3 regions of the Priestia sp. 179-F W1.4 NHS genome follow, and region 3 is predicted to be linked to each of the others. Evidence: riboswitches for the same ligand, from Rfam matches in the RefSeq annotation. Region 3 holds a riboswitch; each other region holds the start of a gene.
What was found. Region 3 has a riboswitch for S-adenosylmethionine ahead of ACH0CI_RS13315 (hypothetical protein). Riboswitches for the same ligand answer to the same signal wherever they lie in the genome.

Region 1: it holds a riboswitch for S-adenosylmethionine, as region 3 does, so the genes downstream of both, metE (5-methyltetrahydropteroyltriglutamate--homocysteine S-methyltransferase) here and ACH0CI_RS13315 (hypothetical protein) in region 3, are expected to answer to the same signal.
Region 2: it holds a riboswitch for S-adenosylmethionine, as region 3 does, so the genes downstream of both, ACH0CI_RS26400 (5-methyltetrahydropteroyltriglutamate--homocysteine S-methyltransferase) here and ACH0CI_RS13315 (hypothetical protein) in region 3, are expected to answer to the same signal.

The regions. Positions count from the first base shown of each region.
Region 1 covers NZ_JBIQFF010000001.1:1,251,869-1,254,137, forward strand. Annotated here, with positions in the region: gene ACH0CI_RS06570 (hypothetical protein) at 214-465, shown strand; SAM riboswitch class I at 546-656, shown strand; cobalamin riboswitch at 736-924, shown strand; gene metE (5-methyltetrahydropteroyltriglutamate--homocysteine S-methyltransferase) at 1,078-2,269, shown strand, end outside.
Region 2 covers NZ_JBIQFF010000017.1:13,478-15,746, forward strand. Annotated here, with positions in the region: gene ACH0CI_RS26395 (hypothetical protein) at 50-382, shown strand; SAM riboswitch class I at 881-981, shown strand; gene ACH0CI_RS26400 (5-methyltetrahydropteroyltriglutamate--homocysteine S-methyltransferase) at 1,063-2,190, shown strand.
Region 3 covers NZ_JBIQFF010000002.1:553,276-555,544, reverse strand. Annotated here, with positions in the region: gene ACH0CI_RS13320 (amidohydrolase) at 1-873, shown strand, start outside; SAM riboswitch class I at 937-1,038, shown strand; gene ACH0CI_RS13315 (hypothetical protein) at 1,107-1,349, shown strand; gene ACH0CI_RS13310 (M20/M25/M40 family metallo-hydrolase) at 1,816-2,269, shown strand, end outside.

The DNA of each region.
Region 1 (2,269 bases), on a different contig from region 3:
CGAAACCTTGTAGCAGAAGGCTAAGCCAAGCGTTATAATAGATAATGAATGATGATATATTCTCTATATTTGTCATATATTTGTATTACATATGTAATTGAAGAAAAACATTCACTTGATATACTGTTTAATGACTTAACTTTATCTTAACATTCACAGTGAAATGCCTGTTTATAGAAACTTAGAACATACACAGCAAATGGAGGAGCTATCATGGCAAACGAAAAGATGCAAGAAGGACTCAATCGTTTTATTAAGGAAGATTTAAATGACCTTTTAGGTAGACTGTTCCCCCTAATGGACCGAGAATGTGCGGAAGAAAAGAGATTGCTTATCGAAACGGCGGTAGAGTACATTTATTCTTCAGGGTATCATCAAGGAGCAAAAGACTTGATCGAAACACATCGAAAAGATGATTACAAATTATTAAGGCAAAAATTAGCGTCAACGCCTCCTGAAAACTAATTTTTTTGAAATTTCTTTTGACAACATAAATGTAAGGTGTTAAGATGACTCTACATTCAAAATATTATAAACAATTAAAACTCTTATTGAGAGAGGCGGAGGGACTGGCCCTGTGAAGCCCGGCAACCATTTAACAATCTTGTTAAAAAGGTGCTACATCCTGCAAAGCGTACAGCTTTGAAAAATAAGAGAGGATTTCATAGATACTATGCCTCTCTATTCATGATAGAGAGGCTTTTTATTTTATGTAAAGGTATTTTGAATGAACAATTTCATAGAAATGCATCAGGTGCTGTGTAACGAATGTACGCAGCTTAAAAGGGAAGACCGGTGAAAAGCCGGCGCGGTCCCGCCACTGTAATGGGGAGTAACTTATTAACCACTGTTTCATGCTGAAATGGGAAGGGATAGGAAGCGATGAACCTAAGTCAGGAGACCTGCCTGTTGTATGCACTTAAGCTCTACGGGATATAGAGAGGAGTGAGGAATACGTGTTGAGAAAAACAGACTATCTCAACTTTAGTTAAGTATGCGTATCATCTCTCTTTTCATTTCGAAAAGAGAGATTTTTTAGTTTAGCGGAAAAAAAGAAATATACAGGGAGTGGAAAAAATGAGCAGTGTAAAAAGTTCAAATGTAGGTTATCCAAGAATTGGTGAAAAACGAGAATGGAAAAAAGCGCTTGAGCAGTTTTGGGCAGGAAAGCTAGAGAAAGATATCTTTCTTCAGGAAATTGAAGCTCTTCGTCTAGGACATCTAAAAAAACAGCGTGACGCAGGAATTGAATTAATTCCAGTCGGCGATTTTAGCTTATACGATCACGTGTTAGATACAGCCGCTATGTTTGGTTTGGTGCCAAAGCGCTTTGAATATAACGGAGGCCCGGTATCCCTTGAAACGTACTTTGACATCGCGCGAGGAACAAAAGGTGCGGTAGCCTCTACGATGACAAAATGGTTTAACACAAATTATCACTATATCGTACCCGAGCTTGAGGAATGTACGCCGGCACTTGTAGAAAATCGCCCGCTTCAATTTTACAAAGAAGCAAAGCAAAAGCTGAATATCAAAGGCAAACCCGTTATTTTAGGTCCAGTAACATTTGTGAAGCTGTCAAAAGGATATAAAAAAAGTGAGTTTAAAAAAGTAGTTGAACAGTTTGTTCCTCTTTATGCAACAATCTTAGCGGAGCTGGAGGCAGAAGGGGTCGAGTGGGTACAAATAGATGAGCCAATTTTAGCTACAACGCTATCGAAAGAAGACCTGGCACTGTATAAAGAAGTCTATGAAGCTTTGAAAAAAGCGGCACCGAATGTAAAAGTCATTTTGCAGACGTACTTTGACAGCGTAGATTACTATAAAGAAGTAGTTGCTCTTCCTGTTCATGGTATTGGCTTAGATTTTGTACATGACCGAGGCGAAAATCTCACGGCGCTTAATAAATATGGTTTTCCAACTGATAAAGTGCTGGCAGCAGGAGTGATTGACGGACGAAACATTTGGCGTGAAAACTTGGACGAACAGCTTTTAACAATCAGTGAAATTGAAGAAGCCGTATCAAAAGACCGTTTGATTCTGCAGCCTTCATCAAGTTTATTACATGTTCCTGTCACGGTGAAAAGCGAAAAAACCATTGAGCCAATTCTAAAAAACGCGCTGTCTTTTGCAGATGAAAAGCTGAAGGAAATCTCGCTGTTAACAAAAGCGGTGCAGCAAGGAAAAGAAGCAATAGAAAAAGAAATAAGTGTAAGCAAACAAGCGATTCAAGCATTAAATGGATCATCTGTTCGAAATCATCAAGACG
Region 2 (2,269 bases), on a different contig from region 3:
GTACAAGACGTTTTATCTCAAATCTCAATTCCAGAGAGGGGAAATGACAATGGCCATTGGAAGAGAACGAGCTGCAAGGAGTATTTTGGGTCAATCAGGATTGAGGAATAGGAATCCAGAAAACGCTATGCTTGATGAAAAAGATAAAAAATCTCGTACCTCAGATTTTGAAAAAGTTCCCACTCCTCGTCAGGGGTCTACTCGAACAGCAAGGATGGCAGAAGAATATAGGGCTGAATATAAAAGGGTAAAAAGAAGAGAGCAATTTTTGCAAGATACAATAGATTTATTAAACGATTGTAATAACAAGCAATCTGTTGAAGAGTTAAAGGAATTAATTAATTTAGCAAAAGAACGATTAACTATGTATAAAGGCAAATAGAAATTATTTCTTTTTTTATCAATGAAGTGCTGTAATATGAATACGTTCACATTCACATTGATGTGAGTGCATTTTTGCTAGGAGAGAGCAGCCAGTATATGATGGTTGCTCTTTTCGTATTTGTAAGAAGATGTGACTATATGAAAGATTGGTTTAGCGTATTCGCTCTAAGAAATGAATCAAAGAGAGAAATTAGAAGTGAGGAATAGCGCTCCTTGCAAAGTGCAATGAAGAGGCTAGGTATAATGGAGTCAGATATTTTTTGAATACAATTGGTGAAGATAAATAACAATTAGGTAATGGAGCCAAATTCTTTAAATACTATGTAGCTATTGCGATAAGCTTTCCTGTCCAAACCAAAAACAAAGAAGAACCCTTACTGTAGTAGGTAATGAGGAAGTAATGAGATAAGAGATGTGCTATTTCTGATTTTCCAATTTTTTGTTGACAAGCTAAGAAAACAAGTGTAATATTTCTTCTAGTTAAATAAATTGAATATTCTTATCTCGAGAGGTGGAGGGACTGGCCCTAGGAAGCCTCGGCAACAGACTGTTAAAGTACTGTGCCAATTCCAGTAGCAATTTGCTTGAAGATAAGAAGAGAACCCATAACGATTATTAACCTCTTCTTATTTTTAAGAAGAGGTTTTTTATTTTAAAAAGAAAGAAGGAAACAAACTCATGACAAAGACACTAGTGAAGGCTCCATTTAAAGCTGATCACGTAGGCAGCTTTTTACGCACAACTCCCCTTAAAGAAGCAAGAAAAGCGTATGCAAATGGTACAATTAATGAAGCCGATCTAAAATCTGTAGAGGATAAAGAAATTGAAAAGCTTGTCCAGAAGCAAATTGAAGTAGGTCTTAAATCTATCACGGACGGTGAATTTAGACGTTCTTGGTGGCATTTGGACTTCTTATCAGGCTTAGAAGGTGTAGAGCTGTTTGAGACAGAATATATCAGCCAATTCAAGGGTGCAAAAACCAAAAATAACGCGATTAAGGTAGTAGGTAAAGTAGACTTCAATCATCATTATATGGTAGAACATTTCACGTTTTTAAAAGGAGCTGTCGAACGCCATGGTGATGGAAGCCAAGTCGCTAAATTCTCACTTCCAAGCCCAAACATGTTATTTACTCGAATTCAAGAAGATACATATTACAATGGAAACAGAGATCAATTTTATCATGATACTGTGGCTGCTTATCAGAAAGCGATTCAAGCCTTTTACGACGCAGGCTGCCGTTACCTACAATTAGACGATACTTCGTGGATTGATTTTGTTTCTGAAGAACGAATCAATGCGGTTGTTGAGAAGCTGGGTATGGATGTAAAAGACATTATCAATACTCGAGTAAGTTGTTTAAATGATGCTATTTCTAAAAAGCCTGAAGATATGCTCATTACTATGCATATTTGCCGTGGAAACTTTAGATCTACTTATATCACAAGTGGTGGCTATGATACTATATCCGATGCAATCTTTACTAACTTACATGTAGATGGGCTTTTTCTTGAATATGATGATAACCGTTCAGGAGATTTTGAACCATTAAAAAGCTTTACAGGTAACAATCAAACTGTTGTTTTAGGGTTAGTAACATCTAAATTTCCTACACTAGAAGATACTGAGGTTATTAAGCAAAGAATTCAAGAAGCAAGTCAGTATGTTCCTCTAGCTAACTTGTCATTGAGTCCGCAATGTGGCTTTGCAAGTACAGAAGAAGGAAATGTATTAACAGAAGAGGAACAGTGGAATAAAATTAGTCACATAATTAAAATTGCTCAAGATGTCTGGGGAGCCAACTAAAAAGTGAGAATCGCTTTTTAATTTTACATAAGTAGCATTCTAGATGTGTTGAAATACGATAAATAGGCGGATCTTATAA
Region 3 (2,269 bases):
ATGCACGCATGCGGACATGATTTTCATACGGCTTCTATAATCGGAGCAGCCATTCTTCTCAAAGAGCGTCAGCAGGAGCTTTGCGGTACGGTTCGATTTATCTTTCAACCGGCCGAAGAAACGGCTTCTGGGGCAAAAATGCTAGTTGAAAAAGGTGTGCTCGACGGAGTAGAAGCGATATTTGGGATGCATAACAAACCGGATCTTCCTGTAGGAACCATTGGTATCAAATCGGGACCTTTAATGGCAAGTGTTGATCGTTTTGAAATTGACGTCAAAGGAGTAGGAGGTCACGCGGGCATCCCTGAAAAAACAGTAGATCCGATTGCTGCTGCTGGTCAAATTGTTACTAGTTTACAAACCATTGTCAGCCGTAATCTCAGTCCATTTCAAAATGTTGTTGTCAGCATAACTCAAATCCACGGAGGGAGCTCGTGGAACGTCATTCCTGACAAAGTAACGCTTGAAGGAACGGTGCGTACCTTTCAAGAAGAAGCGAGAGAAAAAATACCGGCTCTTATGAAACGAACTGCTGAAGGGATTGGAGCAGCTTTCGGGGCTTCAGTAGACGTTAAATGGTATCCGTATCTTCCTGTAGTAAACAATGATGATACGCTGGAAAAATTGGTTATTAACGCTGCAGAGAATCTTAGTTATCAAGTCGTAGAAGCTGAACAATCGCCTGGAGGAGAAGATTTTGCCGTATATCAGCAGCGTGTACCAGGATTTTTTGTATGGATGGGTACGGCTGGAGAATATGAATGGCACCATCCTTCTTTTTCATTAAATGAAGAGGCATTACTTGTAGCAGCTTCTTATTTTGCTAATCTAAGCTTTGACTTTTTGAATTCATTCCATTACCAAAAAAATTAAAATATTTTTATTTTTCTATTTACGCGGATGGAATTGTTTGATAAAATAAATTTTAAATTAAAAAAGTTATCACGAGTGGACGAGAGATCTGGCTCTTTGACTCCACAGCAACCTACGAATGTAAGGTGCTCCTACCAGCAAAGCATGTGCTTTGGGTGATAAAACGGGTGAAAAACTCATTTTGCATCAAAGCAAAATGAGTTTTTTTTATTTTTCTAAAAGGAGAGGGTTTTATGAGTCATACAGCAGTTGCAGCACATACAGGAGAGAAAGCATTAAAGGAAGCCGTAAAATTATTAGGAAAGCATTATCAAGTAGCTTATCGTGAATTAGAAACATTTTATGAAATTGTGGTCGAAAACCATGTTCGTACATATGCTGTAGGCATAGATATTAAAGATGTACAAAAAGCAAATGAACTAGAAATTTATTCATCATGCTGTTCCAAGCTTGAGCGAGTAGGCTGTCTTTTATAGAAGTCTGCTCGCGCCTCTATTTTTAAAGTGTTTTTAAATAGAAAGCATGTTTTTTGACAATTGAAGAATCTGGTGGGTATAATCATTACTCACTAGGTTTCAAAATTAATCATAAATTGTCGAAATTTTTACACAAATTAAAGGTTACATTCGAAATGAATTGTGGTATGTTATAAAACAAGAATATTTTATGAAAGGAGCATTGAAATGGAAATGTCTCTTGAACATGGAAACGATGCAGGAAGCGAACAGCTTATTGATCGTATCCTAGACTTTTTAGAAGATGACGAAAAGTAAAAAAAAGAGTGTGCGGTGCTAGCCCTAGCCGCGCACTCTTTTTTTATCATTTGCGTCAAGGAAGCGCATACTATGATACATAGGGATAGAATGAAAGGGTCTCTGTCAAAGGGATTGACGAATCGTTTTGTTTGATGGAAAATTTAGAAAAAGGAAAGAGATGAAGGGTATGTCGAACAAAACATCTTTGTATCAAACAAGAGAACAGTTAAAGAAGCTTGTAAGCGAATTGGTTTCTATACCTAGCGTGACAGGAACGATGGCAGAAGTGGAAATGGCTGAATCGATAGCGTCGTATTTATTGAAGCTGCCTTACTTTCAAAAAAACGAGCAAGTTGAGCTTCATTCAACAGGAGACGGGCGATCGATTGTCACAGCTTTTGTTGAAGGGAAAAATACGAATAAAACAGTTGTATTAGTCAGTCATTACGATGTAGTGGATGTACAAGATTATGGACAGTGGAAAAAGGATGCTTTTCACGCTGATACGTTAACGAGTACTTTTTATAATGATATGGAACAAGTTCCGGCGCACGTACAAAAAGATATGGTAAAAGGAGACTGGCTTTTTGGCCGAGGAACGATGGACATGAAAGCAGGTATTGCTCTGCATATCAGTATGA